One region of the Kitasatospora sp. NPDC047058 genome, then DNA from elsewhere that is predicted to be linked to it. Evidence: riboswitches for the same ligand, from Rfam matches in the RefSeq annotation. Region 1 holds a riboswitch; each other region holds the start of a gene.
The links. A riboswitch is a leader RNA that binds a small molecule or an ion and turns the genes downstream of it on or off. The one in region 1 is predicted to bind cyclic di-AMP.

Region 1 (10,105 bases):
ATCTGGTCCGCGCAGTGCTCCCGGTCGTGCGGTTCGAAGGGCAGGTAGCGGGTGGCCTCCGGGTCGCCGAAGATCGCGTGCAGCGCGTCGACGTCGCCCGGGGTGTGCTGGAACTCGCGGATGGCCAGGCGGGGGCCGGTGAGTCGGACGGGGACCATGTCAGCCGACCCTACCCGGGCTTTGCGGTTACCGTACGTGACATGAACGATGAAGACCTGCGGCTCGCCCCGCGCACCAAGGCCGCCGAACTGCTCGCCTGGGCGGAGGCCGAGGGCCGCCCGCCGGTGGCCGCGGAGCCGCTGCGGGCGGTGCTGGCGCTGCTGGAGCTGGGCGAGGGCAGGATGCACGAGGGCTGGCCGGAGCTGACCTCGGACGCGGTGGAGCAGCTGCTGGTCGAGCGGCTCCACCTGTACGTGCAGCCCGCGCCGGAGCAGGACCCGCTGGCGTACGGCGAGGCGGTGCGGCTGCTGGTGGACCACCAGCGGGCGGCGAAGCGGCTGAACGCCAAGCGGCAGGAGCGGCTGCACGCCGAGGCCGAGTGGCAGGGCGAGGTGGCGGCCGGGCTGCTGCGCCGGGCCGATCTGGTGACCTGGCCCCGGCTGTACGCGCTGCTGCTGCACGCGCACGGCGTGGACGTGGCGGACGGGGCGGCGGTGCGGGAGTGGCTGGCGGCGTTCCGGGAGCTGTCCGGGGAGGAGCGCCGGGCCGCGTACGAGGCGATGGCCGGGGCGGGGTGGCTGGACGAGCTGGACGAGGAGGGCTGGGGTCCGGCCCGGATGCTGAGCGTCGGGATGGCCACCGACGGGGCCCGGCGGCTGCTGGAGCAGGGGCTGATGCGGCGCAGTTACCGCAACCTGGCGGAGCTGACGGCGCTGGGCCGGCCGATGCCGGAGGAGCTGGCCGGGGACTTCGGGGCGTTCGAGGAGGCGGCGGCCGAGGCGGCGCTGGACCTGCTCGGTGCGTGGACGCTGCCGGGGCTGCCGCGGCTGCTGGTGGCGGAGTTCCCGGACCTGGCGCCGGAGCCGGGGCAGGAGGAGATCGACGCGTACCTGGCGCAGCTGCCGGCGGAGTGAGCGTGGCGGGCCCCGGCCGCCGGGGCCCCTCGCGGGGGGCGGCGGCCGGGGCTCCACGGGCTGTCAGGGGGTGATGCCGCGCTGCTCGAACCAGGTCTCCGGGTCGACCGGGGCGCCGCCGCCGGGGCGGACCTCCAGGTGCAGGTGCGGGCCGGTGACGTTGCCGGTGGCGCCGACCTTGCCGAGCTGCTGGCCGGGGACGACGCTGCCGGAGCCCTTGATGATCGAGGAGAGGTGGCAGTACCAGATCTCGGTGCCGTCGGGCAGCGTCTCGACGATCCGGTAGCCGTAGGAGCCGGCCCAGCCGGCCGAGGTGACGGTGCCCTGGCCGACCGCGTACACCGGGGTGCCGGTGTCGGCGGCGAAGTCGAGGCCGGTGTGCAGGTGGGCCCAGTAGGAGGCGCTCTGGCCGTAGTGGGCGGAGAGGTTGTAGTCGCGCACCGGCAGGTTGATCGCGGCGAGCTTGGCCTTCTCGGCCTCCTCGGCGGCGTGCTTGGCCTCCTGCTGCTGGGCGGCGCGCTTGGCCTCGGCCTCCTTGGCGGCCTGCACGCGGGCGGTCTCCTCGGCGGCGGTGCGCTGGCTGTCGGCCTGCTGCTGGATCCGGGCGGCGAGGGCGAGGCCGGGGTCGGCGGAGAGGGCGACCGGCGTCTCGTCCGGGGCCTCGACGGCGGGTGCGGCGGCCGGGGTCGCGGAGGCGAAGCCGGTGGCGCCGAGGGTGGCCGCGACGGCGGTGACGCCGAGCAGCGGTGCGGTCCCGCGGGTCTGACGCGGCATCCGGTGCCGGTTGGCCTCGGCGGTCTGCGGGGCGGCCTCGTCGGCGGCCCCGCCGTACTCGCCCGGGTGGGCCGGCGGCCACGGGTTGTCGAGCAGCTGGGTGCCGGCGGTGGAGCCGGGCAGGTGTGCCGGAGAGTGCGTCGACGCCACGGAGGCGCGCTCCTTTCCTTCCTTCGCGCCTACCGGGTTAGCTGACGGGTTCGGAGCAGGAAGGTCTCCTACGGCTGGGCCTGGGCCCGGCCGATTCACCCCAAGGAACGTGGTTCCCCGGCTCCCTGGCCTGCCCGGAGGCCGGCCGGCGGGATTAGGCGACGGCGCACGGTGCCGTCTGGGTACGGCGTTGAGGACCGCGCTGCGTTATCAAACGTTAATCCTAGGAGCCCCTGATTCCAAGCCGTCCGCGTGGGACGACCGGGGCCAGCTCGGACCTTACGCCACTCGATGGGCGTTTTGGGGCGATTGACTCCAACTGACACTACCGAACGTGATAGGAGGTCAACGAACGACCCCGTTTCTGAGTACTCCTACTCATGTGCGGCCCGGCCGGCGCGGCCCATCCTGGCGCCATGAACGCACCGATGCAGTCACGCACCACGGCCGCGTACTTCGTCCAGGCCGTGCTCTCCTTCGCGCTCTCGGGCACCGCCCTCGCGGTCGGGATCGCCTACCTCCCGGTGGGCGGCTGGACCCGGGCCTTCCTCGGGCTCGGCCTGCTCTACACCGTCACCTCCTCGTTCACCCTGGCCAAGGTGATCCGCGACCGGCAGGAGACCACCGAGATCGTCACCCGGGTGGACCAGGCCCGGCTGGAGAAGCTGCTGACCGAGCACGACCCGTTCAAGGTGGACGGGGTCTGACCGGCACCCACCGGCGCCCCGAATTCGGATTCTGCCGATAGCTTGACGGCTAAGGCTATTAGCCTTAGCTTTATGGGTGTCGGCAGCACCGCCGACGCCCGAGCCCCGGCGGACCCAGGAGGCCCCCATGTCCGGCATCACCGCCCCCACCACCCAGTACCTGGACGTCACCGGCGGTCGGCTCGCCTACGACGACACCGAGAAGGGCGAGGGCCTCCCGGTCGTCCTGGTCCCGGGGATGCTGGACAGCCGGGCCGCCTACCGGCACCTCCGCCCGCTGCTGACCGCGGCCGGCCACCGGGTGATCACCATGGACCTGCGCGGCTTCGGCGAGTCCTCGATCGTCTGGGACGACTACTCGCCCGCCGCCATCGCCACCGACGTCCTCGCCCTGCTCGACCACCTCGGCATCGAGCGCGCCGTCCTGGCCGGCAACTCGTACACCGGCGCCACCGTGGTCAAGGTCGCCGGGGACGCCCCCGAGCGGGTCGCCGGGATCGTCCTGCTGGACGCCTTCGTCGAGAACCTGCCGCCGAACGCCCTGCAGCGCGCGATGTTCGCCGCGATGGGCGCGCTGCTGGTGCACTCGCCCGCGTTCTGGGGCCTCTACCACCGCAGGATGGCCTACCCGACCGCCAAGCCGGCCGACTTCGACGCGTACGTGGACGGACTGGTCGCCGCGATGCGCACGCCGGGCCGCAGGACCGCGACCCGCGGCTACGTCCGCGGCGACTCCGCGCCCACCGGCTGGACCGCGGCCGTGCGCTGCCCGGCCCTGGTCGTGATGGGCAGCAAGGACCCCGACTTCCCCAAGCCGGAGCTGGTCGCCGACCGGCAGGCCGCCGCGCTGCGGGCCCGCAAGGTGATGATCGAGGGCGCGGGCCACTACCCGATGGCCGACCACCCGCAGGCCACCGCCGACGCCCTGCTGCCGTTCCTCGCCGAGCTGGCCTGACCGCCCGTCCTGCCGCCGTCCCCGCCCCCGCAACCACGGAGAACCGCCCCATGCCCCGCGTAGGACTCACCCCCGAGCAGGTCGTCGGCCACGCCCTCGCCCTCATCGACGAGCAGGGCCCCGAGGCCCTCACCCTGGCCGCCGTCGCCGCGCGGGCCGGGGTGGCCACCCCCTCGCTGTACAAGCACGTGAGCGGCGGACTGGCCGAGCTGCGCCGGCTGGTCGCCGTCCGGGTCACCGAGGAGCTGGCCGACCGGCTCGCCGAGGCCGCCGTCGGCCGCGGCGGGGACGACGCCGTCGCCGCCGTGCTGCGCGCCTACCACGGCTACGCCACCGAGTACCCGCACCGCTACAACGCGCTCCCCCAGGCCCCGCAGCCGGACGACGAGCTCACCCGGGCGGCGACGCGGCTGGTCGGCGTGATCATCGCGGTGCTGCGCGGGTACGGCCTCGACGGGTCGGAGGCGATCCACGCCGCCCGCGCCGTCCGCTCGGTGGCGCACGGCTTCGCCTCGCTCTCCATCGGCGGCGCGTTCCGGCTCGCGGAGGACCTCGGCGACACCCAGGACCGGCTGATCGCCGTCCTCACCCACGGCCTGCGCGACTGGCCGAAGAGCCCCTGACCGGCCCGGACATGCGGAAGGGCCCGGAGCGTGATCGCTCCGGGCCCTTCGACGCGGTGGGCCTAACAGGACTTGAACCTGTGGCCTCTTCCTTATCAGGGAAGCGCTCTAACCGTCTGAGCTATAGGCCCGCGCCGACAGCACAGTCTACTCGACCGCGGGACCAGGTCCTGCCCGCGGCCGGCCGGCCCCCCGGGGACCGGTGCGACGCATGGGCCGCCGTTCGACGCCCGGAGAAATAAGGTATTAAGAATTGAGTGTCCGATAAGACACCGCCGGAGGATCCCATGGACCTGTCCTCGCCGTGGCTTCCCCCCTCCGAGGACGAGAGCCGGACGCCGCGCAGCAGCCCCACCGCGCGCAGCGCCATGCGCTGCGTCCGCTTACTGCTCGCCTGCACCAGCGCCGCCGAACTCCTCGGCACCGTCCTCGCCGAGGGCCCGGGCTGGATCACCGGCGAGGGATCCGCGCTCTACCTGCTCGACCCCGCCGGCATGCTCCGGCTCACCGCCTCGCACGGCCTGCCCGACTGGGCGCACGAGCGCTACGGCGTGGTCGACCCGGCCGGCGACCTCCCCGCCGCGATGGCGCTCCGGCTGCGCCGCCCCTACCTGCTCAGCCCCGAGCGCACCAGCGCCGACTACCCCAACCACAACACCGGGATGGGCACCGGCATGGTCGCCGTCATCGCCCTGCCGATGATCGTCGACGAGCAGCCCACCGGAGTGCTGGCCCTCGCCCTCGCCCACCGGGGCACCGTCCCGCGCCGCGACCTGGACGTCCTGGAGACGCTCGCCGACGCCTGCGCCCACCGGCTCGCCCACCTGCTGGACCACGCGCACGCCGAGGCCCGGGTGCCCCGGGGCGTCCGGCCCGGCCCCGGTGCCGGGACGGCGGGGGGCGACCAGGACGGGGCCGCCGGACTGGCCCACCCGATGCTCTCGCTCGCCGTCCGCTCCGCCGGGCACGGCGCCTTCGAACGCGACCTGGTCACCGGCGAGACCTACTGGGACGCCCAGGCCTACCGGGTGGTGGGCCGGCCGCAGCCCGCCGAGGGTGCCCCGGCCGGCCCGCCCGACCTGGACCGGCTCGTCCACCCCGAGGACCTGCCGGACGTCCAGGCCGCGCTGGCCGAGGCCCTCGCCACCGGCGGCCCGTACCGGATCAGGTACCGGGTGCTGCGGCAGGGCGGCGGCGTGGTGCGGATCGAGGAGACCGGCGAGGTGATGCTGGACGTGCACCGGCGGCCGGTCCGGATCGCCGGGCTGCTCGCCGACCGGGACCGCGCCCGAACCGCCGGGGAACGCCCGCCCGCCGACGCGCCGGACGACGCCACGGCGGCAGCCGGGGCCCGCTCGGCGCTGCTGCTGGCGCTCACCCGGGCGCTGTCCCGCGCGATCACCGTCCGGGACGTCACCACCGCGGTGACCGACATCGCCCGCCCGGCGTTCGGCGCCGCCGGCATCGTGCTCGACCTGGTGGACGAGGGCCGGCTGCTGCCCGTCGCGCACACCGTCTACGGCGGACCGCGCCGCACCGAGCTGACCCGGCTGGCCGACCTCTCCGAGGGCGTGATGCAGCGCTCGCTGGCCCGCTCGGCCCCGCTGTTCAGCGAACCGGGCGGCACCGGCGGGCGCGGCGACGGGAACGGACCGCTCGCCCCGGCCGCCTGGGCGGTGCTGCCGCTGGTCGCCTCGGGGCGGCAGGTCGGCTCCTGCCTGATCACCTTCGCCACCGAGCGGGTCTTCGGCCGCGAGGACCGCACCCTCTACTCGGCGTTCGCCGGCGTCCTGGCGCAGTCCCTGGAGCGCGCCCGGCTGTACGACACCCACCACCACCGGGCCACCGAGCTGCAGCGCGCGATGCTGCCGCGCACCCTGCCGCGGCTGCCCGGGATCGCCAGCGCCGCCCGTTACCTGCCCAGCACCGAGGGCATGCAGATCGGCGGCGACTGGTACGACCTGCTCCGGCTGCCGGACGGGAGGATCGGCCTGGTGATCGGCGACGTCCAGGGCCACAACGCCGAGGCCACCGCGGTGATGGGCCAGCTGCGCAGCGCCCTGCGGGCGTACGCCACCGACGGGCACGACCCGGCGGCCACGCTGGCCCGCACCGGCCGGCTGCTCTCCGGGCTGGACACCGACCTCTTCGCCACCTGCCTCTACCTCACCCTGGACCCGGCCGACGGCACCCTGCGGGCGGCCCGGGCCGGGCACCCGCCGCCGGTGCGGATCACCGCCGGGGCCAGGGCCGTCGAGCTGGACCTGCCGGGCGGCCCGCCGCTGGGCGTGGACCCGGGGGTGCCGTACGAGCTGTCGGCCGGCCGCCTGGAGGCCGGCGAGACGCTGCTGGTGTACACGGACGGGCTGGTCGAGGACCGCACGGAGGACTACGACGAGTCGGTGCAGCGGATGCTGGGCGGGCTGGAGCTCTGGGCCCGGCAGGCCGGCCCGGTCCGGATCGGCCCCGGGCCGGCCCTGGAGCGGCTGGCCGATCTGCTCACCCTCAACGTGACCGAGCGCCGTTCGCGCCCGGACGACGTGGCGCTCCTGCTGCTGCACCGGGTGGCGGCGGCGCGGTAGCGCCCGGGGGCGGGCGGCAGAAGGGCCGGTCGGGGCCGAAGGACGTCTGATTGACGCCGTATTGACGGGATATTGACGAGATCCGGTCACATGGCGAGATCCGTTCACCCCTTCGTAGGATCATCACCCTAGAATTCGCCGCGTGACGATGACTCAGTGGTGCGCAACGGCGGCCGGCCTGTTCGCCGCCCTCGCCCTCGTGGCCGCCGCCCGCTACCGCGCGGTCTCCGCCACCCAGCGCCGTCGCAACAACCGGCAGCAGCGCGAACTCGCCCGGCTGAGGGACCAGCTCGACGCCGAACTGGCCCGCCGCGGCAGCGAACTGGCCGCCGTCCAGCAGGAGCAGGAACTCAACGCCTCCACCCAGCGGGCCTTCCTCAGCGTGGCCCGCCGGATCCTCGTCATGGCACACGACCAACAGGCCCTGCTGGACGAGATGGAGCGCACCCACGACGACCCGGCCCTGCTGGAGGGCCTGCTCAAGGCGGACCACGCCGCCGCCCAACAGGCCCGCCTCGCCCAGACCCTGGCCGTCCTGTGCGGCGCCCGGGCCGGGCGGCACTGGCCCGAACCGGTCTCGCTGGAGGACGTGGTGCGCGGCGCCCAGTCGCGCATCCTGCCCTTCCAGCGGGTGGTGGTCCGCAGCCGGATCGAGACCGCCGTGGTCGGCGCCGCCGCCGAGGCGCTGATCCACGCCGTGGCCGAACTGCTGGACAACGCCACCCGCTACTCCCCGCCCAGCACCCAGGTGTTCGTCACCCTGATGCCCGTGCACAACGGCGCCGTCGTCGAGATCGACGACGGCGGCGTCGGCATGCCCGAGCAGGCGGTCGCCAAGGCCGCCTCCGCACTGGCCGGCGGCTCCGCACTGGAGGTCTCCCGCCTCGGCGAGGTACCGCAGTTGGGCCTCGCGGCGGTCGGCCGGCTCGCCGAGCAGTACGGCTTCCGGGTCACCCTCAGCTCCGCGCCCTCACCGTACGGCGGGGTGCGGGTCGTGGTGCTGCTGCCGAACGCGCTGCTCACCGAACCGCTCCCGCCGACCGTCCCGGGGCTCGGACTCGACGACCCGGCGTTCACCCCCCTCCCCCACCGGGCCGCGGGCCCGCTGCACCCGGCCGCCCCCGCCACCGGCCACCTCCCCGGCTCCGGGTACCCGCCGGACGCCGGGCACCCCCTGGTGGAGACCCCGCCGACCGACCGACCCCCCGCGGCCGGCCCCGCCGCCCCGCCGCCGCTGCCCCGCCGGAGCCACCGGCGCGACCGCACCCACCGCCGCACCGCGCCGGCCGCGACCACGCCGGCGCCCCCGCTCCACCGCTCGGCGCAGGACGCCCAGGCGTTCATGGCGATGTTCCAGGCCGGGACCGCCAACGGCCGTTCGGCCGCCCGGGCCCGGGCCCAGATCCGCACCCGGGCCCAGGCCCAGGTACCGGCGCACCACGACCCTTCCCAGCCCGCTTCCCCCCAGCTTCCCCAGCGCTCCGGAGAGTTCCATGACCACCACCCCTGACCTCGGCTGGCTGCTCGCCGACATCGTCTCCGTCCCCGAGGTCCGGCACGCCGTCGTCGTGTCCAACGACGGGCTGGAGATCGGCCGCAGCGCGGGCATCGTGCGCGAGGACGCCGAGCGGCTCGCCGCCGCATGCTCCGGCCTGCAGTCGCTGGCCCGCGGCGTCGCCCAGGGTTTCGGCGGCCAGAACAGCGCGACCCGCCAGATCATCATCGAGTACGGCGGCGGCTACCTCTTCATCGTCGCCGCCGGGGCCGGCGCCCACCTCGCCGTGGTGACCGGCGAGGCCGTCGACGCCGGCCTGGTCGCCTACCAGATGCAGGTCCTGGTCGAGCGGATCGGCACCCACCTCACCAGCCCGCCGCGCGTCGACCACGCGGCGGGGGGCCGGCGGTGAGCGGGCCGGTCCGGCCCTATGTGATCTCCGGCGGCCGCAGCCGGCCCACCCGGGCCGCGCTCGCGGTCGAGAGCCTGGTCAGCGCGTTACCGGACCGGCCCGAACTACCCGAGGACGTGCTGCTCAACCGCGAGCACCAGCGGATCCTGGACCTCTGCCGCAGCCTGCTGTCGATCGCCGAGGTGGCGGCCCACCTGGGGCTGCCGCTCGGCATCGTCAAGGTGCTGGTCGGCGACCTCTGGGACCTCGGCGCCGTCCAGGTGCTCCCGCCCGTCCCGCAGGCCGAACGCCTGCCCGCAACCCTCCTGGAAGAGGTGCTCGTTGGCCTCCGCCAACTCCGCTGAAGCCCCCGCCGGCGCGGCCGCCGCCGGAGCCCCCGGCGAGCCGCAGTACCTGCCGTCCTCCGTGCAGGGTGCGGTGAAGATCCTGGTCACCGGCCCGTTCGGGGTCGGCAAGACCACGCTGGTCGGCTCGCTCAGCGAGATCACGCCGCTGCGCACCGAGGAGACCATGACGGCCGCCAGCAGCGGCGTCGACGACCTCACCGGCCGCGGCGACAAGTCCACCACCACCGTCGCGCTGGACTTCGGCCGGATCACGCTCAACCCGCGGCTCGCCCTGTACCTCTTCGGCACCCCCGGCCAGCAGCGGTTCCGGCCGCTCTGGGACGACCTGTCCCGCGGCGCGCTCGGTGCCATCGCCATGGTGGACCTGCGCCGCCCGGACGAGAGCTTCGACGTGCTCGGGCGGCTGGAGGAGCAGCGGATCCCGTTCGCGGTGGCCGTCAACACCTTCCCGGACTCGCCGAGTTACCCCGAGGACGAGCTGCGCGCGGCGCTCGACGTGCTGCCCGAGGTACCGATCCTGTACTGCGACGCCCGCGACCGGCGGGCCGCGTACGACCTGCTGATCGACTTCGTCGGCCACCTGCACGCCACCTCCGTCCTGGAGCTGCAGCGATGACGACCCCCGAGCCCGGTACGGCCGTTCCGCCACTCGCGCCGCCGCCCGGGTGCCCGGCGCACGCCGGGGCCGGCGCGCCGGCGGGCGGGCTGCCGGCGGGCGGCGGGCGGCCGGCCGGGGTGCCGCTCACGCCGCTGTACGGTGCCGCCGTCGCCGAGGACCCGCACGGCCTGTACGCCCGGCTGCGCGACCGGTACGGCCCGGTGGCACCGGTCGAGCTGGAGCCCGGGGTCGAGGCCTGGCTCGTCCTCGGCTACCCCGAGCTGCTCGAACTCACCCGCAACGAGGCGCTGTTCTCCAAGGACTCGCGCCGCTGGCGGGTCCCCGCCGAGGGCCGGCTCGCCGCCGACTCCCGGCTGCTGCCGATGACC
Region 2 (10,105 bases), on a different contig from region 1:
TCGGCGGCGCCGGTCCGCGTCATGATCTCCAGCAGCTCCAGTGCGCCGGCCGCGATCACGTCCACCCGGCCGGGGTGCATCGACGGGATGGCCGCCCGCTCGTCGTGCGTGGCGGCGAGCAGCTCGTCGGCGATCCGGGCCACCTGCTCGCGGCTGATCCGCGAGTGGTGGATCGCCGCCGAGTCGTAGGCCGGCAGGTCCTGGGCGATCGCGGAGACGGTGGTGACCGTCCCGGCCAGGCCCACCAGGGTGGCCGCGCCGGTCAGCGGGACGACCTCCTCGGCCTTGTCCAGCTCGGCCCGGACGTGCGCCCGGGCCTCGGCGACCTGCTCCGCCGACGGCAGCTCGGCGCCGCCGAAGTGCCGCTCGGTGAGCCGGACGCAGCCGATGTCCACCGAGCGGGCCGCCTGGACGTCCTCCGCGCCGAGCACGAACTCGGTGGAGCCGCCGCCGAGGTCGAAGACCAGGTACGGCGCCGGGAACTGACCGCCGGTGAGCTCCTTGGTGGCGCCGACGAAGGAGAGGTGGGCCTCCTCCTCGCCGCTGACCACCTGGGGCTCGACGCCCAGGGCGTCCCGCACGCCCTTGACGTACTCGTCGCTGTTCTCGGCGTCCCGGGAGGCGCTGGTGGCGACGAAGCGGATCCGGTCCGGGCCGACGCCGAAGCCGGCGATGATCTCCGCGTACTCGCGGCAGGCCGCGAAGGTGCGCTCCAGCGCGTCCGGGTGGAGCCGGCCGGTCCTGTCCACGCCCTGGCCCAGCCGGTTGATGATCATCCGGCGGTCGAGGTCGGTGATCGCCCCGGTCTCCGGGTCGAGGTCGGCCACCAGCAGCCGGATCGAGTTGGTGCCGCAGTCGATCGCGGCAACCCTGGTGACGGTCATTCGCCGGCCTCCTCGGTGGTCCCGGCGGAGGATTCCTCCTCCGCGGCCCGCTTCGCGGCGCGCTCGGCGGTCTTCTGCTGCTTGGCGGCGATCACCGCCGCGTGGTCCTGCTCCTTGGCGCGGTTCCGCGCGACCCGCTCACCGGCGGCCTCGACCTCGGCGGGGGAGACGCACGGGCCCTTGGCCCACCAGTCCTCCAGCATGCCGATCGCCTCGTCGCCGAGCGGGTTGACGCCCTCGCCGGCCGCCAGCGAGTGGCCGACCAGCACGTGCAGGCACTTCACCCGGTCCGGCATGCCGCCGGCGCTCGGGAAGCCCTCCAGCACCTCGATGGCGTCCCGGCGGGCGATGTAGTCCTCGTGCGCCTTCTGGTAGGCGGCGGCCAGCTCCGGGTCCTCGGCGAGCCGGGCGGTCTGCTCCTTCATCACGCCGTCCGCCTCCAGCGTGCCGATCAGCGAGGCGGCCTTGGGGCAGGTCAGGTAGTAGAGGGTCGGGAACGGCGTGCCGTCCGCGAGCCGGGGGGCCGTCTCCACGACGTCCGGGTTGCCGCAGGGACAGCGGTGCGCCACGCCGCGCAGGCCGCGCGGGACCCGGCCGAGCTGCGCGGCGATCGCCGCGATGTCGGTGTCGGAGACGGAGGGGTGGTTCTCAGTGGTCATGGGGGGAGCTGGCTCCAGCGGGGGCAGGGGCGGGTGGAGAGGGCGGGGCGAGGGCGGCGGTGTCGGCGGAGTCCACCGAGTCCCAGACGCTGGCGTACCAGGGCTTGGCGGCCTTCACCGGAGCGGCGGCCACGCCGCCGGACGGCGCGGGCGCGGGCACGGAGGACTTGGCGGCGCCCTGGCCGGCCGGGTCCACCGCAATGTACGGGGTCTCCCCCGGCATCGCGTAGTGCAGCCGGGCGCGGGCCTGCGCCTTGACGTACTCCGGGTCCTGCCAGCGGGCCTTCTCCCGGCGCAGCTGTTCGACCTGCTGCCGGGCGTGCTCGGCCTTCGCCCGCTGGGCGGAGATCTCGGAACGCTGGGAGATGAACTGCCGCGTCGGGTAGGCGAGGATCGCCACCAGCGAGCAGAGCACCAGGACGAGGACGGTCGCCCGGCTCGTGAAGCGAGGCCGGGCCGCCAAGCCCGGGATCCTCCAGCCTGCCATCTCCCGTTTCCCCTCCTGGTCGCGCCGGTGCCCCACCGTCCACCCTACGGGGTGAACGGCGGGGCACCGGTGCGATCAGTGTGTGTCAGCCCTCGTACTTGCGGGCTGATCAGTCCGCGAAGCGGAACCGCGGGAAGGCGCCGCGGCCGGCGTACTCGGCGGCGTCGTCGAGGATCTCCTCGATGCGCAGCAGCTGGTTGTACTTGGCGACGCGCTCGGAGCGGGCCGGGGCACCGGTCTTGATCTGGCCGCAGTTGGTGGCGACGGCCAGGTCGGCGATGGTGACGTCCTCGGTCTCGCCGGAGCGGTGCGACATCATGCAGCGGTAGCCGTTGCGCTGGGCCAGCTCGACGGCGTCCAGAGTCTCGGTCAGCGAGCCGATCTGGTTCACCTTGACCAGCAGCGCGTTGGCGGTGCCGGTCTCGATGCCCTTGGCCAGGCGGGCCGGGTTGGTGACGAACAGGTCGTCGCCGACCAGCTGGACCTTGTCGCCCAGCTTGACGGTCATGGCCTTCCAGCCGTCCCAGTCCGACTCGTCCAGCGGGTCCTCGATGGAGACCAGCGGGTACGCGGCGACCAGCTCGGCGTAGTACTCGATCAGCTCGGCGGCCGAGAGGGCCTTGCCCTCGAACTGGTAGGCGCCGTCCTTGTAGAACTCGGAGGCGGCCACGTCCAGGGCCAGCGCGATGTCGCGGCCGGGCACGTAACCGGCCTTCTGGATGGCCTCGGTGATGAGGTCCAGGGCCTCGCGGTTGCTGTCCAGGTTCGGGGCGAAGCCGCCCTCGTCGCCGAGGCCGGTGGAGAGGCCGCGCTCCTTCAGGACGCCCTTGAGGGTGTGGTAGACCTCGACGCCCCAGCGGACGGCCTCGGAGAAGGACTCCGCGCCGATCGGGGCGATCATGAACTCCTGGATGTCGACGTTGGAGTCCGCGTGCGAGCCGCCGTTGAGGATGTTCATCATCGGGACCGGCAGGACGTGCGCGTTCGGGCCGCCCAGGTAGCGGAACAGCGGCAGGTCGCTGGCCTCGGAGGCGGCGTGCGCGACGGCCAGCGAGACGCCCAGGATGGCGTTGGCGCCGAGCGAGGACTTGTCCGGGGTGGCGTCCAGGTCGAGCATGGCCTGGTCGATCAGGCGCTGCTCGGTGGCGTCGTAGCCGACCAGCTCCGGGCCGATCTGCTCGATGACGGCCAGGACGGCCTTCTCCACGCCCTTGCCGAAGTAGCGGTTCTTGTCACCGTCGCGCAGCTCCAGCGCCTCGAAGGCACCGGTGGAGGCACCCGAGGGGACAGCGGCACGGCCGGTGCTGCCGTCGTCGAGGCCGACCTCGACCTCGACCGTGGGGTTGCCACGCGAGTCGAGGATCTCACGGGCTACGACGACATCGATGGACGGCACGAGGCATCTCCTAGCGGAAGCAGGTCCGGCTGACGATGGGTGCTGCCGGCCGGACGATTGCGGAGTCGTTACGACCAGAGCCTAACCGCACGGGCTCTCGGGGCCACGCTGACCTCGGCCCCGTCTCAGCGTGTGGCCGCTCTACCCACCGGTAGTTCACCTGGTTGCCCGGTGGAAGGCACACAGATGCGGACGAAGGGGGCCGAATCCGGCCCCCTTCGTGACGTCGGCGCGCTCGCGGACGTGCTGCGGCCGCGGTCGGCGGCGCTGGTCGTGGTCGGCGGCGTCGGCCGCGGTCAGCGGTCAGCGGCCAGCGGTCAGCGGTCAGCGGCGGTCCGGGCTGGCGTCGGCCTGGCCCGGCCCCGGGCCGACGCCGGATCAGCCGAGGTTGAGGACCTGGCCGGGCAGGATCAGGTTCGGGTCGGCGCCGACGGTGCCGCGGTTGCCGTCGTACAGCGTCTGCCACCCCCCGGAGACGTCGTGGGCGGCGGCGATGCCGGCCAGCGTGTCGCCGGACTGGACGGTGTAGCCGTGGCCGGAGCGCTGCTGGGCGGCGGGCGCGGCCGGGGCGCTCTGCGCGGCGGCCGGGGCCTGCTGGCCCGCGGACTGGCCCGCGTACTGCTGGTAGACGCCCGGGTGGCTGGTCCAGTACCAACCGCCGTCGTTCTGGTACCAGTACACCTTCGCGTCGGCGTCCCAGCCGGCGTGGCCCGAGAACTCCGGGGCCTGGGCCTGCTGCTGGGCCTGCGGCTGCGCGTACTGCTGGGCGGCGGGCTTCTGGGCCTGCGACTGGGCGGGCTGGGCCGGCTTCGACTGGGCGGGCTTCGGCTGGGCGGGCTTCTGGGCCGGCTTCGGCGCGGCGGGCTGGTGCGCGGCGGGCTTGGAGTCCGTGGAGGTGTCGACCGCGGCCGGGGCGCCGCCCTTGCTCAGGCCGGCCTTCTGCGAGCAGACCGGCCAGGCGCCCGGCCCCTGCGAGGCGAGGACCTTCTCGGCGACCGAGATCTGCTGGGCCTTGCTGGCCTGGTTGGCCTGCGGCGCGTAGGACGTGCCGCCGTACGCCTTCCAGGTGCCCGAGGTGAACTGCAGGCCGCCGTAGAAGCCGTTGCCCGTGTTGATGCTCCAGTTCCCGCCGCTCTCGCACTGGGCGACTGCGTCCCAGGTGGAGACCGGGGCGGCCGAGGCGCCGGCGGCGGTGAGGATCGGCATCGCGAGTCCGACGCCGGCCACGCCCGCGACGGCGATGGCCTTCTCGGCCTGGGTGCGACGACGGTGACGGCCAGTTCCAACGAACAGCATGAAGGTCCCTCTCCGCACGCCTGCGAGGTGAGCTGTCGGGTTCGGACCGGGAGGTGGCCCGGCCGCCGCGTGCGGAATCGATTCCGCTCGGGCGGCTTCACCCCAAGCCGTAGGGAAACGGCAACAAACCTGGTTCCCCCGCCCCTGCCCAGGGTCTGGTCGGTTTCCCGTGACGCGGCGGGCAGGATTCGGCGTTCCGCGCACGAGGTTCGCAGCTGCGAACTGAACGGAGAGTAGACAGATCCTCTTACCAATCACAAGCTCATATCGCCGATATCACACAGAAATTACGGCGCGTGGTCGATCGTCTGCCAACGAAGGCGATATGTCCGGTTTGATGGTGATTCAACCCCCGCGAAAGGACGTGCTGGCGACGCTCCGTCAGCGTGTCGCAGTCTCAGCCGGAGGTGCCGGAAGCCTCGGCGGACGCGTTCCCGGCCTTCTGCTCCGGGCTGAATTCGACCGGAAGTTCACGAAGTCCACGCATGATCAGACCACCGCGCCAGCGCAGATTGTCCGGGCTTTCGGCCAGCTGCAGATCGGGCAGCCGGGTGAGCAGGGTGGCCAGCGCGGCCCGCCCCTCCAGCCGGGCCAGCGGAGCGCCGATGCAGTAGTGGATGCCGTGCCCGAAGCCCAGGTGCGGGTTGTCCGTCCGGGCCAGGTCGAGGGTGTTCTCGTCGGCGAACCGCGCCGGGTCCCGGTCCGCCGCCGCGAGCACCACCAGCACCGGGTCGCCGACCGGGATCTCCACCCCGCCGATGGTCAGCGGGCTGGTCGCGAAGCGCCAGGTGGCCAGCTCCACCGGCCCGTCGTAGCGCAGGAGCTCCTCGATCCCGGTCTCCAGCAGGCCGCTCTCGCCGCGGGCGATCGACTCCTGCAGCAGCGCCCGCTGCCCCGGGTTGCGCAGCAGCGCGTAGGTGCCGTTGCCGATCAGGTTCACGGTCGTCTCGAAGCCGGCGAACAGCAGGATGAAGGCCATCGCCGCGGCCTCGTTCTCGGTCAGGTGCTCACCGTGGTCGCTGGCCCGGATCAGGCCGGAGATCAGGTCGTCGCCGAGGTCCGCCCGCTTGCGGTGGATCAGCTCCGCGAGGTACGCCCGCATCCGCTTCACCGCCCGGCCGACGCCGCCGCGCTGCCCGCCGCCGTGCCGGATCATCATCCCGGCCCAGTCGCGGAAGTCGTCCTGGTCCTCGGCGGGCACGCCGAGCAGGTCGCAGATCGCGTAGATGGGGAGCGGGAAGGCGAACTCGTGGATCAGGTCGGCGCTGCCGCGGGCCGCGAAGCCGTCGATCAGCCGGTCCGTGAGCTGCTGCACCCGCGGCGCGAACTCGGCCACCCGGCGCGGCGTGAACGCCTTCGACACCAGCCGGCGCAGCCGGGTGTGGTCCGGCGGGTCGATGTTCAGCAGGTGCGTCATCAGATCGGCCTGGCGCTCGCCCGGGATGCCGACCCGGCCGGTGCGGTGCGCCTGCTCGCTGTGGTGCACCGGGTTCTTGGAGAGCCGGCTGTCGGCGAGCGCCTGCCGGGCGTCCGCGTACCGGGTGACCAGCCAGGCCTCGACCCCGCTCGGCAGGGTGGTGCGGTGCACCGGCTCGTGCTCGCGCAGCCAGGCGTACGCCGGGTACGGGTCGGCGGCGAACTCCCAGGTGAAGAGCGGCGGGCGGGCGGAATCGGGCTGAACTGGCATGGGTCGACGGTATCCGGTGGGGATCCCGGCGCAGGTCCGGGTGCGGGTCCGGGTCGGGTGACGTGTGCGGGGCCCGCGTGCGGCCGCGGGTGCGGCTCCTGGGTGCGGCTGCGGGTTCGGCTCCTGCGTGCAGTCCTGCGTGCGTCCCGGCTCGGTTCGGGCGGGCCCGCCGGGGCCGGTCCCGGGGGTTCCGCGGGACGGCAGGAGTGAGCCTGGTCACCTGCGGGGTAATCCCTGTTGCGGAGGGTCAGGACCTGCCTACGATCCTCCGCAAAGCAAAACGTGGGCGCCTGTGCGGAGCCGCCCACAGGGAGGAGCGCACCATGCGGGTCACCGGGGCAGTCGTCGTCATCGCGGTACTCGACGGCGGGTCGGGCGCCGACCTGGCACGCCGCTTCACCGCCGCCGGCGCCGCCGGGGTGCTCGTCGCCGACCAGCGGGAGGGCGTCGCCGAGGACCTCGCCACCGAGCTCGACCGGCCGGGCTGCCCGGTCGTCGGCGTCTGCGGCGACATCCGCCGCCCGAGCGACATCGCCGCCCTGGTCGACACCGCCGAGAAGCACCTCGGCCCGATCGACCTGTTCTGCGTGGCCGGCCCCGACGGCGAGCGGATCATCTCGCTCGCCGACCTGCCCGACCACCTCGACCTGGAGCGGCTCGCCGAGCTGCTCGCGCTGGTCGGCGAGGCCATCGGCGAGGTCGTGGTGCCGCCGCAGCGCCGTCCGGTGGAGGACGCCGCGGCGGTCTGACCCGCCGTACCGGACCCGTTGCCCCGGCGACCGGCGGCTCCGGCCGGTCGGGCTGCTCCCGGTGTGCGGCCTGCTCCGGCCGTCCGGCCTACTCCGGCCGGTCGGGCTTGAGCCCCTCGGCGGCGCGGACCGCGTCCCGGTAGCCGCGTGCCGCCGCCCGCAGCGCCGCGTCCACGTCCACCCCCGCGTCGTGCGCCCGCTGCGCCACGGCGAGCAGCAGGGTGCCCGCCGACTCCGCGGTCAGCTCCGCCGGCAGCTCGTACGGCGCGTCCGGCACGCCCGCGACCCCGCCCCGGCGCACCCGCGACACCAGCTTCGCCGCGTACGCCAGCGACGGCAGCCCGGCCGGCACGCCGTCCAGCACCGACTCCCGGTCCGACTTCTCGGCCGCCTTCAGCGCCTCCCAGTTCGCCTCCACCTCGGCCGCGCCCGCGGCCTCGGCGTCCCCGAACACGTGCGGGTGGCGGTACATCAGCTTGTCCACGATGTCGCCGGCCACGTCGTCGATCGAGAAGGCGTCGGTGGGGTGCTCCTCGGCGATCCGGGAGTGGAAGAACACCTGGAGCAGGACGTCGCCCAGCTCCTCGCGGAGCGTCTCGCGGTCCCCCTCCTCGATCGCCTCGACCAGCTCGAACGACTCCTCGACGAGGTACTTCACCAGGCTGGCGTGGGTCTGCTCGGCGTCCCAGGGGCAACCGCCGGGCGAGCGCAGGCGGTCCATCACCGAGGCCAGGTCCAGCAGACGCGCGCCCGGCAGGTCGTACGAGCCCGGCAGCACCTCGATCTCGGGCACCTCGCCCGCGTGCTCCACGGCGAGGCGCGCCAGCGCGTCGGTCAGCCCCGGGTCACCGTCCGGGCTGCCCAGCCAGACCGTCGGGCCCGCCTCCGAGGCCTGCCCGGTCAGCAGGCGCGCCAGCGCCGGAGCCGAGCCGGGCGGCACGATCTCCACCTCGACCCCGGCCTGCCGTACCGCGGCCACCTGCGGGTTCCCGGCATCCCCCGCCAGCACCCGCCCGGCCGACCGCAGCGCCTCCCACGCCGGCCACGCCAACAGCCCGGGAGCCACCCGGTGGGTAGTGGTGAGCAGGATCAGCTTCGCGCCCGGAAGATTCGTCACACCTCGAACCTACCCGCCCCCCACCAGCCCGGCCGACCTCCCACCAACCCCCTCGCTCTGCCTGCCTGCGCCAAAAGTCGGCCGGCCCGACTTCCCGTGCGCACCAGCCCGCACCCCCCGCGCACCAGAAGCCGCCCCCCAGCAGCCCAAGCCCCACCCGGCCTGCGCCAGAAAGTCGGCCGGGCCGGCTTCCCGTGCGGCGTTGCCGGTCAGGGGGCCAGCCAGAGTGGGGTGTCGGGGAGGAGGGCGGCCTGGATGGGACTCCAGCTGCCGTAGCGGGGGTTGATGCGGAGGTGGAGGGCGGTGGCGGCGTCGGCCAGGGCGAGGCGGACGGTGGCGTCGCCCGCCGGGGTGTCGGCGTCCTGGCCCGCCGCGGCGGCCAGGTGGCGGATGCCCAGCCGGCGGCGGTAGTAGTCGTCGATCCCGCTGCCCGGAACGCCCTGCGCGGCCAGTGCCCGGGCGAGCGCCCCGGCCCCGCCGTACCGCGCCTCGTCCGTCGCGCGGGCCGCCGCCACCTCACCGCTGCCCACGGTCAGCCCGTGGTCGGCCAGCGCACGGACGACCACCGCGTCGAGCACCAGGTCGGCGACGGCCCGCCGCGCCGGACCGTCCGGCTGCTGCCGAGCGTCCGCCGAGGCGCTGCCGGCCGGGTCCCGCAGCTCGGCGACCCGGGCCTCGACCGCGCGCACCGGGATCCGCCGTCCGTCCAGCACCGCCGCCGTGCCCGCGGTGAGCCCGCCGCCCCCGCAGGCGGTGAGCCCCGAGGCGGCGAGCAGGACGCCCGCGACGACGGTCCGACGGTGCATGGCTGGTCTCCGGGGTGGCGGCGGGCCGAGCGATGTCCCGAGAGTAGGGCGGGCGGGGGCGTGTCGCGCGGACCGTGGCCCGAACGGGTCACCCGCGCGGAGCACGCCGGATGTCAACCCTGACAATCGTCCAGGTCGACCCCTGCCTTTCGGGTCGGGTGGCGACCCGCCCACCCGACCTACCGTCCTGGCCATGACGAACACGGTCAGGAGAACGGTCAGGGGAACACCGGCCACGCCGACGGGCACGGCCACCCGCGTGGCCGCCGCGGTGGCGTTGCTCGCGACGGGCACGGGCGTGGTCGGGTGGCTGGCGCCGGCCCGCGGCGACCGGGACGCACCGGTCCGGGTGGTCGACGGTCCGTCCGCCGTCGGCTACCGGCAGGTGACCGGGGCCGTCGCCGATGCCCCGGCCTGGTTGGCCTCGTTGCCGGAGCCGGCGACCGAGGCCGGCCTGCTGGCGCTGGGGCTGCTGCTGGCGCTCTGCTGGTGGACGGCGCGTCGGCGACGGGCCGCCCGCCCGATCGCGGCGGTCTCGCTGACCGGCCTCGGCACCGTGCTCGCGTACGGGGCGAGCGAGGTGCTGAAGGTGGTGATCGACGAGGAGCGGCCCTGCCGGGCGCTGCCCGGCCCGGCGTCCGTGCGGTCGGCCCTCGCCGAGTGCCCGCCGCCGGGCGACTGGTCGTTCCCCAGCAACCACGCGACGCTGGCTGCAGCCCTCGCAACCGGCCTGGTGCTGCTGCGCCCGCGCTGGGCACTGGTGGCCGTCCCGGTCGGCCTGGTGACCGCCGCGCTGCGGGTGGCCGCGGGCGTGCACTACCCGCACGACGTGGTCGCCGGCGCCGTCCTGGGCGGAACGGTCACGGCCGCCGCGGTCGTGGCCCTGCTACCGCTCGCCACGACTGCGGTGACCGCGTCGGCCGGCAGACGCGTCCTGGGGCCCCTGCTGCTGCGGCCCCCGGTCTCAGGTGCGCGGACCGCCCGCGCACGTTCCGCCGGGGGTCAGGCCGGCCTCGTGCGCGAG
Region 3 (10,105 bases), on a different contig from region 1:
AGCCCAGCAGGGGAAGCGCGGGGAGGGTCAGGAAGTCCGCGAACTCCTCGGCCAGGGCGACCTGTTCGAAGAGCTTGGCGGCCTCGCGCCAGCGCCCACCGGCGTAGGCCTCGTCGCCCAGCTCGGCCCGGAGCCCGGCCAGCTCCTCGGCGACCAGCCGGCGCACCAGGTCGGCGGTGGCCTTCTCGCCGGTGTCGGAGAGCACGACGCCGTTGTGGATCCACTGCCAGATCTGCGAGCGGGAGATCTCGGCGGTGGCGGCGTCCTCCATCATGTTGAAGATGCCGACCGCTCCGAGGCCGCGCAGCCAGGCCTCGATGTAGCGGATGCCGACCTGGACGGCGTTGTGCAGGCCCGCGCGGGTGCAGGTCCCGCCGGCGCCGGCGATGTCGAGCAGCTGGTCGGCCGTGACGGGTTCGGCCGGGCCGGGGTTGTCCTTCTGGTTGGGGCGCTCGCCGAGCACGGCGTCGAAGGAGGCGCGGGCGACCGGGACGAGGTCCGGGTGGGCGACCCAGGAGCCGTCGAAGCCGTTCCCGGCCTCGCGGTCCTTGTCGGCCTTGACCTTCTCCAGGGCGGCCGCGTTGACCTCGGGGTCCTTGCGGCTGGGGATGAACGCGGCCATGCCGCCGATGGCATGGGCGCCGCGCCGGTGGCAGGTCTGCACCAGCAGCCGGGTGTAGGCGGCCATGAACGGCGAGGCCATGGTCACGGCGTTGCGGTCCGGCAGGATGTAGTGCTCGCCCGCGTCGCGGAAGTTCTTGACGATCGAGAACAGGTAGTCCCAGCGGCCGGCGTTGAGGCCGGCGGCGTGGTCGCGCAGTTCGTAGAGGATCTCCTCCATCTCGAACGCGGCGGTGATGGTCTCGATCAGCACGGTGGCGCGGATGGTGCCGTGCGGGATGCCGAGGGCGGCCTGGGCGTGGGTGAAGACGTCGTTCCAGAGCCGCGCCTCGAGGTGGCTCTCGGTCTTCGGCAGGTAGAAGTACGGGCCGGAGTTCGGGTCCTCGGCGCCGCGGGCGAGCAGCCGGGCCGCGTTGTGGAAGAAGTAGAGCCCGAAGTCGAAGAAGGCGCCGGCCACCGGCGTGCCGTCGACGAGCAGGTGGTTCTCGTCCAGGTGCCAGCCGCGCGGGCGGACCACGACGGTGGCGAGTTCGGCGGCGGGCTTGAGGGTGTAGGCCTTGCCGGCCGAGGACGTGAAGTCGATCCGGCCCTCGAACGCGTCGGTCAGGTTGATCTGGCCGCTGACCACGTTCTCCCAGGTCGGGGAGGTGGCGTCCTCGAAGTCGGCGAGCCAGACCCTGGCGCCGGAGTTGAGCGCGTTGATGACCATCTTGCGGTCGGTGGGGCCGGTGATCTCGACCCGGCGGTCCTGGAGGGCACGGGGAGCCTCGGCCACCGTCCAGTCGCCCTCGCGCACGTCGGCCGTCCCGGGGAGGAAGTCCAGGGTGCCGGCCCGGGCGATCTCGGCGCGGCGGGTCTTTCGGCGGGCCAGGAGCTCCTGCCGGCGGTCCTCGAAGGCGCGGTGGAGGCCGACGACGAAGGCGACCGCCTCCGGAGTGAGCACCTCCTCCGCCCGGTGGACGCGCGGACCGGCGACAGTGACGACCGGAGCGGCGGGGGAGACGCCGGCGGGTCCCTGATCTGTAGCCATGAGCAGGACACTCCTAAGACGGTTGAGCATGGCGAAGGGAGCTCCGGTGGGAACTTCCTTGATCTGAACCGATCCGAACCCCGCATACCGGAGGGTTCGATTCTGTAAGGTGGAGACTAGTTTCCGCGATACAGAATTTCAACGGTTTGTTGAGGTGATCGCAGGGACTCTACTCCTCCCCCGACAGCGAAGGGAACGCCGGTGGTTGCGACCCCCGACACAGCATCGACGACAGGCCCGGACCGCGCGAGCGGCGGTGTGCAGTCCGTCGAGCGCGCCTTCCAGCTGCTGGAGGCACTGGCCGACTCCGGCGGTGTGGCGACGCTCAGCGAGCTCTCCACCACCTCCGGACTGCCGATGCCCACCATCCACCGTCTGGTTCGTACCCTCGTCCAGCAGGGCTATGTCCGCCAGGACACGGCGCGCCGCTACACCCTGGGCCCGCGGCTGATCCGGCTGGGCGAGACCGCCGGCCGGCTGCTCGGCAGCTGGGCCCGCCCGTACCTGTCCGAGCTGATGGAGGCGACCGGCGAGACGGCCAACCTGGCCGTGCTGGAGGGCGGCGAGGTGGTCTACGTCGGGCAGGTGCAGTCCCGGCGCTCGATGCGGATGTTCACCGAGGTCGGCCGCCGGGTGCAGCCGCACTGCACCGGCGTCGGCAAGGCCCTGCTGGCCCAGCTTCCCGAGGAGGAGGCGCGCGCCGTGCTCGGCCCCAACCCGCTGCCCGCGCACACCGAGTTCACCGTGACCGACCCGGAGGAGCTGCTGCGCCAGCTGGCCGAGGCGCGCGAGCGCGGCTACGTGGTGGACGACCAGGAGCAGGAGATCGGCGTGCGCTGCATCGCGCTCGCGGTACCCGGCGCGCCGACCCCGACGGCGCTCTCGGTCTCCGGCCCGGAGGCCCGGATCCGGGCGCTGGAGGAACAGGCCGGCGCGGCCTCGCTGGTGCCGGTGATGCATCAGATTGCAGCCCGGCTGGGGCAGGTCCTGGCCCCCTGAAGCAGCCCTGACGACGCGTCATTCACCCGTTCGCGCACCGGAGGCCGGCGGCCCGCAGCCTCCGGTGTGCGCCTTCGCCCGTTCGGGCGGCCCGAGGGCGGGTTGTCCGGGCGGCGGCGGACGGGTCGGCCACGCTGGGTGCGGGCGCGCCCCGCGACGGTGCGGGGTGCCGGAGCACGGAGGGCAGGGTGAGCGCCGATGTCGCGCAGTGAGTCGGTACGGGGTTTCCTCGGCAGGTCGCTGACGGTGGGATGCGCCCTGGCGGCGCTGGCCGCGGGGTCCGCATGGGCCTGCCCGGACGGCGACCCGGGAGCGGCCGGGGCCGATCAGGGGACGGCGGTCGCAGCACCGGCGGCACCCGTGCCGGTGCCGGCGGCGCCGTCCCGCTCGGACCTGGAGGTGGTCCGGATGGACGCGGACCCCGCCGCGCCGGGCGGCACCACCACGGTGCACGCCTTCGTCGCCAACGGCGGCCCGGACCGGACGGCCTCCCCGTTCACCGTGGTGATCACCCTGCCCGCGGGGGTGCGGCCCGAGGAGCCGTTCTTCCCGGAGAACTGCTACGTGTTCCAGAACGGCCACCGGGTGCGCTGCAGCTTCCCGGCCGGACTGGGCGCGCTCCGGAGCGCGACCGCACTGGTCCCGGTCCGGCTCGACACCACCGTCCGGGCCCCCGGCACGCTGACCGGGGGCTGGGTGGCGGTGCGCGGCGACGACGACGGGAACGAGGCGAACAACAAGCAGCCGTTCGAGATCCCGGTCGTCGCGACCGCCGCGCGGTAGGGGGCCGGCCCGGGGGCGGGCGCCCCACCGGCGGTGGAGGCGGTCAGCGGCGGCGGATCAGCAGTGAACGGATCAGCGGTGGGCGGATCAGCAGAGGCCGCGGATCAGCGGTAGACGCGGACGTAGTCCGCGGCGAAGGTGATCGGAGCCGTGCCCTGCGGCGCGGGGTGGTACTGCCCCGCGCTCAGGGACAGGTTGAGGATCAGGTACGCCGACCAGTCGGCGCCGACGCCCTTGCCGTCCGAGAAGACCTTCACGCCGTTGATGTACCAGTCGACCGAGGTGGCACCGTACTGGGTGCCGACGGTGACCCACTGGTCGTGGGCGATGGACTTGGCGTCGGTGACGTACTTGTGGTCCGGGTTGATGTGGTTGGTCAGCTCCAGCAGGTTCGCGTTGTCCGCGTGGTACTCGAAGGTGTCGATCTCGCCGTGGTTGCCGCTGGTGCCGTTCCACGTCCACAGCGCCGGCCAGGCGCCGGTGCCGGCCGGGAGCTTGACCCGGGTCTCGACGTAGTCGCCGGTCTTCACCTTGAAGCCCTCGGTGGAGTACTCGGTGGTGAGCAGGCCGGTGTCCCAGGACTGCTTGCCGTTCTCCAGCGTGTGGGTGCCCGGCTTGGCGGTGAAGGTGGCGGCGCCGCCGGAGACGCTGACGTTGTTCTTGTTCAGCCAGTCGAGCTTGTTGTCGTTGGGGTTGTGGTCGCCGTAGTGGTACGAGCTGCTCTTGTCGGCCGTCCAGCGCGAGCCCAGGGCCAGGCTGTTGAACTCGTCCGACCAGGTCAGCTTCTTGCCGGCGACGGGCGCTGCGGTGGCGGGGGTGGTGCCGGTCGCCGTGGGGGCGGGCGTCGGGGCGGACGTCGGGGCGGGGGCCGGCGCCGGCGCCGGGGTGGCGGCAGCGGCGGCGACCGCCAGCTGCCGCGAGGGCAGGTTGTGCCAGGTGCCGCCGAGGTCCTGCCAGAAGCCGAACTGGGTGTAGGTGCCGGCCGGCAGGGTGCGCGAGCCGGTGGTGACCGACAGGCCGCTCGGGCAGATCTGCGCGTTGGTGGCGCTGCCCGGGAAGTCGAGGACGTGGCCGGCCGCGTCGCGCACTCCGACGCCGACCGTCTTGGCGGTGAAGCAGGCCGAGGAGTGGACGGTCAGCGAGGCCTTGGTGGCCTGGCCCGCGACCATGGTGGCCGGGGTGAGCTTGTCCTGGGTGACGGTCGGCGTCGCCGCCTGGGCGGTGGTCGCCGCCTGGACGCCGAACAGTCCGGCGCCGCCGATGGCGAGCGCGCCGGTGACGGCGAAGGCCGCGTTGCGGCCGCGGCGGGAGGGGCGGGCGTGGCGCGGCGGGGTGCGCCGGGCAGGCTGCTTCTGCATGGCAGTGTCCTCTGCGACGCCTGCGAGGTGAGCTGTCGGGTTCGGGCTGAGGTTGCCCGGCCGCCCGTGGAGCGGCTTCACCCCTAGCCGCGACCCGGGCGCGGGAGCGCGCGGGCCTGGCACTGACCTGGGTCCCCCGCTCCCGTCCGCTGTGGTGCTCGGTTGCCCGCCGGCGGGTGGACAGGACTCGGCGTCCCGGCGGCGGAGGTCCGCGAAGCGGACGTCCGAGCAGGCTAGGCAGGCCGTCCGGGACGCGACAACTCGACGGCGGGTGTTGTCGCGCAGGTCACACCGGGGAGCGGCGGAGTTGATCAACGGCCGTGCGAAGTTGATCAGTTGAGCCCGTCCGGACGGACGGCGGGGCGGCGGCGCAGCGGCCGGGCGGCGCGGTGGCCGGGCAGCGCGACGGTCAGGCGGGCGGGCGGGCGGCCAGGCGGGCCGGCGGTCAGGCGAGCCAGGCGGCGACCTGGCTCATCGCGTCGGGCGCCCAGGCCAGCTCCAGGTGGTTGAGCCCGCCCAGCAGCCGGGTGCCGCCGACCGTGCCGATCCCGGTGGTGTCCAGCGCGCTGCGGGTGAAGACGATCCCGTCGCCGGGCCCGCGGTTCTCGTTGAGCACGCCGGGGATGTCGGCCGAACCGCCGGCCAGCAGGTAGGTCCGGACCGCCGCCGGGATGCCCGCCCGCTGGAGCGGCCCGATCAGCGAGCCGGCGTCGATGGCGGCCTGGATGCCCTGGCCCGCGGTGTAGAGGCCCTGGCCCCCGTAGTAGGTGGTCCACCAGTCCTGGGCGGTGCCGTCCACCCCGTAGCTGCCGTCCCAGCGGGCGAGCAGCTGGCGCTGGCCCGGGTAGCAGTCGTACCCGCCGGTGGGCAGTACGCCGAGGCAGGGCTGCGCGGTGTACGTGCCGTAGCAGGTCATGAACAGGTGCGGCGAGGGTGCATCGGCGGTGCCGCCGCAGGCCGGCCAGGTGGCCAGCGAGAACGCCCAGCCGTGCGCGTACACGTAGTCGAGACCGCCGTTCGGGCCGCCGAGGGTGGCCAGGCGGCGGACGTCGCCCGCGTAGGCCCGGCCCCAGGAGGGACGCACCGAGGAGACGTACGCGCGGGCGGCGACCTCGCGCTTGCTCCAGGCCACCACGTCCACCTGCGGCACCCCGAGCCGGGCGCGGATCAGGGCGATCGCGTCGCCGACGGCCTGCGCCTGGAGCAGGTTGTCGCCCTGCTGGTGGGCGAAGCCGATCGCGAAGACCCGGTGACCGCCGGCGGCGAGGTACTGCGCGAGGCCGGTGGACGGGCAGGCGGCACCGCCGGTGGCGCCGCAGGTGCCGGTCTCGTCCGGGGCGGCCCAGGCGCGGTCGGCGTTGTCGTTGGCGCCGTGGACGAGCAGGACGGGGGTGGTGCGGCTGCCGGCGTCCCAGCCTGCGGCGGAGTAGAGCAGGAAGCGTCCGGAGAACGGCCGGCGGACGCCGCCGAAGTAGCCGAGTCGGGCGCCGTCCTGGTCGCCGCGGCCGCCGGGCGGGTACTGCTCGGCGCGGAAGCCCGGGTGGTGTCGAGGTAGCGCTCGACGGTGGCCCAGCCGTGGCCGGGGGCGGGGAAGGCGGCCTCCAGGGTGAGGGCGGCGGTGGCGGGCGCGGCGGGGCCCGCCGAGGCGGTGGGCGGGATGCCGAGGAGGAGCGCGGCGAGGGTGAGGAGGGCGGCGAGCGTGGCGGACGGGCGTCTCATCGGGCGGCTCCCTGGTCGGGTGGGTCCACGGGCGGGCGGGTCCACGGGCGGGCGGAGGCCGGACGGGGCCGGAGGGGCTGACCGGAGCGCTCGGACCGAGGATCAGGCCGGCCCCCGGCGGCCAGGAGCCTGCACCGTACGGCCGGGCCATCGGGGCGCCCATGTGCCGGGGTCACACCCGGCCGGCGGGCGGCGTGGCGGCCCGCGCCGTGGCGAGGTGTCGACAAGTCCACCCCGGAGGTCATCCGGTCGGATAGGTTGGAGTCCCTGCGCGGTTCCGTGCCGCACCACGAGAGACGAGGACCCGTCCCGCCATGACCGCGCCCCTGCCCGGCTTCGCCGGCCGCACCTACCTCTTCCAGGTCGACAACGGCGCGGCCTTCCGCAACGCCTACTCGGCCGACGGCAAGCGGCTGCGCTGGGAGGGCCTCGGCGAGTCGGCCGGCCAGTGGGAGGACGTCACCCTGCACGTCGCCGAGGTCGGCCCGGACCTGTACTTCGTCAGCTGGACCGAGCAGAGCGGCATCACCGTCAGCCACGTGATGGACCTCGGCAAGCTCACGGTGCGCGCGTTCTGGACGTACGAGGGCGAGGGCGGCAGGGTCGGCGAACTGCACACCGGGACGCTGGAGCCGGTGGCCTGAGGCTCCGCACAGCAGGACGCCGGGCCGCTCACCCCCACGGGTGAGCGGCCCGGCGTTTCACGTCCGGGACCGGAGGGGCGACGGCGGCAGCGGCGGCGCCGCCCCGGCCGGCCCGGGGTCAGACCGGCTGGCCCGGGACGGCGAGGCGCTGGGAGAGCCACTCCAGCGAGGACGGGAGCAGCTTGCTCCAGGTCTCGAAGTTGTGGCCGCCGGTCTTCAGCATGCTGTACGAGACCTTCATCGGCGGGTTCACGGCACCGACGAAGGACTCGGTGTCGCGCCGGTAGTCGCCGTCGCCCTCCCTGGTGCCGGCGAGCAGCACGGACACCGCGGGCTGCGGCAGGTTCTTCAGCCGCCACATCAGGTCGGCCTCGTGGCGGCGCTGCTCGCTGCCCTTGAAGAGGTCCGGCACGGTCGGGTCGTCGGCGGCGTTGTAGTAGCCGGAGAGCGAGACGGCGGTCGGGAAGACGTCCGGGTGGCGCATGGCGAGCTTGAGCGCGCAGTAGCCGCCGGTCGAGTTGCCCATGAAGGCCCAGGCCTGCGGCGCCGGGGAGACCCGGAAGCTCGCCTGGATCGCGGACGGGACGTCCTTGGTGAAGTAGGTGTCCGACTGGGCGCCGCCCGGGATGTCCTCGCACTCGGTGTCCAGCGGCAGCGCGGGCGACGGACGCACCATCACCATCACGGTCGGCTGCATCCGGCCCTCCTGGAGCAGCTTGAGCGCCGCGCCCGGGTAGTTCAGCCGGGTGACCAGGTTCTTGGCGATGCCGGGGAAGCCGGTGGAGATGATGACGACCGGGAACTGCCTGTGCGCGTACTCCGGCTGGAAGTACTGCGGCGGCAGGTAGACGTAGCCCTCGGTGGAGAGGCGGGTGGTGGCGCCGTCGATCCGGATCTCGCGGATCTCGCCGGACTGCCTGGGGTCGCGGCCGAGCGCCCCGCCGCCCTGGACGGCGGCCTGGCCGATGGTCTCCACCTGGAGGCGGCCCGAGGCGTCCGCCTTGTTCTGGATGACGACCGGGCCGTTGTCGCCGGTGCCGAGCAGGTCGTCCCAGCTGCTGTAGAAGGCGAAGTAGTTGTTGGCGACCAGACCCAGCGCGGCGAGCACGGCGAGCTGGGTGGCGAGCAGCGCACCGATCCGGCCGAGCACCGCCTGCCAGGACTTCTTCGCCAGCCTCGGCCACAGCCAGACCGTGCCGGCCATCACCACGACGGCGATCAATACGGTCAGCGCCAACACCTTGTGGCTCGTCAGACCCATGTCCTGCTTGCTCCCACGCCTCGAACGTCCCCCCGCCCCTGCGCCCGGCGGCCGGCAGCCCTAGCCGGGCCATGCCCTGGGACATCCGGGACGGCCGCCCCGGTTCCCTCTCCCGCAGTGGACACCGTCGCCGAGGCGCGATCCACAAGCCTATCGGTCCGCGAAGGCCCCCCGGACCCGCCGACCAGCGGGTATCGGGGGACCGACACGGTCCGCAGGTATGACACGAGAGGGCCCGCGGATGCGCATGGTGGCGCAGGATCAGCTGACGAGGGCCCAGAGGCGCAGGCCGGCCGTCAGCTCGCGCATGCACCGGGCACCCAGCTCCTGGGGCGAGCCCGGACCGGCGCTCGGGGCGTCGGAGAACGCCCACTCCTCCAGCGCGACCCGGATGGCGGTGGTGGCGGCCGCCGCCGCGAGCCGGATCTCCAGCTGGTCCGTCCCCGGTGGACAGCGGTCGGCGATCACGCCGCGCAGGCGCTCCTCCGAGTCGGCGTGCACCCGCTGCCACACGTCGTCCAGGCGCGGGTCCCGGAGCAGGTCGCGGGTCCAGTGCATGGCCTCGATGGCGGCGTCGTCGGCCGGTGTCAGCGACTCGGCGGCCGACCGCTCCAGTGCCTCGCGTACCGGCAGCCCGGCCGCACTCTCCTCGAACAGCTGCACCCAGCGCCGTCCGCCCGCCGCCAGCAACGGGGCGACGGCGTCCTCCTTCACCGAGAAGTAGCGGTAGAAGGTGCGCAGCGAGATGCCCGAGGCGAGCGCGATCTCCTCGGCGGTCACGGCCTCGGCGCCGCGCTCGGCGAAGAGTGCGGCGGCGGTGCGGGCGATCTCCAGCCGGGTCGCGTCGCGGCGGCGCTGGTTCAGGGTGGGGCGTCCGGTCACGGTGATCAGCGTACGCGGACGAACGGGTGCGGTGACGCAGCGTGCCGAGGTGGCGCGGACTGCCGGGCCGGCACGGCCTGCCGTGACGGCGCGGGGTGTCGCACCCGCCCGCCGAGGCCTGACGCGCCACGACCGCCTGGCACGACACGACCTGCTGACCCGACGCGACCGCCTGGCACAACGCGGCCCCCTGGCACAACGCGACCGCTGACACGGCGCGCCCTTGTGGCGCATTGCGCCTTATTGGCACGTCGTGCCACTTCGGCGTACCGTGTCAGCGCGGTCGCGACACCACGGAAGACGTCGCGAGGCCACGAACGAACGGAGTACCACCATGGAGCGCTTCAGCGGACGGAACGTCCTGATCACCGGCGGCGGCTCGGGCATCGGCCAGGCCACCGTGCACCGGATCCTCGCCGAGGGCGGACGGGTCGTCGCGATCGACGTCAACGAGGACGGCCTGAAGGCGACGCTGGACCGCGCGGCCGCCGACGGCACCGACGGCCGGCTGACGACCGCGGTGCTGGACATCTCGGACGAGGCCGCCGTACGGGCCGGCGTGGCCGGGGCCGTGTCGGGCCTCAGCGGGCTGGACGTCCTGGTCAACGCGGCCGGGATCCTGCGCTCCTCGCACACCCACGAGACCAGCCTGGAGTTCTGGAACACACTGATCGCGGTCAACCTGACCGGCACGTTCCTGGTGACCCGCGAGGCGCTGCCCGCACTGCTGGCCGGCGGCAAGGGCGTGGTGGTCAACTTCAGCTCGACGTCGGCGAGCTTCGCCCACCCCTACATGGCCGCGTACGCC

Region 2: it holds a riboswitch for cyclic di-AMP, as region 1 does, so the genes downstream of both, ABZ885_RS05980 (transglycosylase family protein) here and ABZ885_RS00965 (M23 family metallopeptidase) in region 1, are expected to answer to the same signal.
Region 3: it holds a riboswitch for cyclic di-AMP, as region 1 does, so the genes downstream of both, ABZ885_RS11410 (glycoside hydrolase family 16 protein) here and ABZ885_RS00965 (M23 family metallopeptidase) in region 1, are expected to answer to the same signal.

Annotation. Positions count from the first base shown of each region.
Region 1 is NZ_JBEYVJ010000003.1:47,176-57,280, reverse strand. It holds gene ABZ885_RS00975 (GNAT family protein) at 1-158, opposite strand, end outside; gene ABZ885_RS00970 (hypothetical protein) at 201-1,073, shown strand; gene ABZ885_RS00965 (M23 family metallopeptidase) at 1,137-1,997, opposite strand; cyclic di-AMP (ydaO/yuaA leader) riboswitch at 2,010-2,168, opposite strand; gene ABZ885_RS00960 (YiaA/YiaB family inner membrane protein) at 2,414-2,704, shown strand; gene ABZ885_RS00955 (alpha/beta hydrolase) at 2,832-3,659, shown strand; gene ABZ885_RS00950 (TetR-like C-terminal domain-containing protein) at 3,710-4,282, shown strand; tRNA gene ABZ885_RS00945 (tRNA-Ile) at 4,340-4,413, opposite strand; gene ABZ885_RS00940 (SpoIIE family protein phosphatase) at 4,570-6,864, shown strand; gene ABZ885_RS00935 (sensor histidine kinase) at 7,013-8,374, shown strand; gene ABZ885_RS00930 (roadblock/LC7 domain-containing protein) at 8,358-8,771, shown strand; gene ABZ885_RS00925 (DUF742 domain-containing protein) at 8,768-9,115, shown strand; gene ABZ885_RS00920 (ATP/GTP-binding protein) at 9,165-9,734, shown strand; gene ABZ885_RS00915 (cytochrome P450) at 9,731-10,105, shown strand, end outside.
Region 2 is NZ_JBEYVJ010000024.1:17,443-27,547, forward strand. It holds gene ABZ885_RS05960 (Ppx/GppA phosphatase family protein) at 1-884, opposite strand, end outside; gene ABZ885_RS05965 (DUF501 domain-containing protein) at 881-1,543, opposite strand; gene ABZ885_RS05970 (septum formation initiator family protein) at 1,533-2,006, opposite strand; gene eno (phosphopyruvate hydratase) at 2,140-3,426, opposite strand; gene ABZ885_RS05980 (transglycosylase family protein) at 3,805-4,722, opposite strand; cyclic di-AMP (ydaO/yuaA leader) riboswitch at 4,724-4,893, opposite strand; gene ABZ885_RS05985 (cytochrome P450) at 5,120-6,409, opposite strand; gene ABZ885_RS05990 (SDR family NAD(P)-dependent oxidoreductase) at 6,733-7,158, shown strand; gene ABZ885_RS05995 (MazG family protein) at 7,247-8,275, opposite strand; gene ABZ885_RS06000 (hypothetical protein) at 8,485-9,081, opposite strand; gene ABZ885_RS06005 (hypothetical protein) at 9,457-9,777, opposite strand; partial or broken gene ABZ885_RS06010 (phosphatase PAP2 family protein) at 9,674-9,898, shown strand; gene ABZ885_RS06015 (response regulator transcription factor) at 10,046-10,105, opposite strand, start outside.
Region 3 is NZ_JBEYVJ010000054.1:11,328-21,432, forward strand. It holds gene aceB (malate synthase A) at 1-1,651, opposite strand, end outside; gene ABZ885_RS11400 (IclR family transcriptional regulator) at 1,853-2,650, shown strand; gene ABZ885_RS11405 (hypothetical protein) at 2,849-3,433, shown strand; gene ABZ885_RS11410 (glycoside hydrolase family 16 protein) at 3,538-4,791, opposite strand; cyclic di-AMP (ydaO/yuaA leader) riboswitch at 4,794-4,958, opposite strand; gene ABZ885_RS11415 (lipase) at 5,237-6,673, opposite strand; gene ABZ885_RS11420 (MoaF N-terminal domain-containing protein) at 6,825-7,154, shown strand; gene ABZ885_RS11425 (alpha/beta hydrolase-fold protein) at 7,273-8,415, opposite strand; gene ABZ885_RS11430 (TetR family transcriptional regulator) at 8,677-9,297, opposite strand; gene ABZ885_RS11435 (SDR family oxidoreductase) at 9,632-10,105, shown strand, end outside.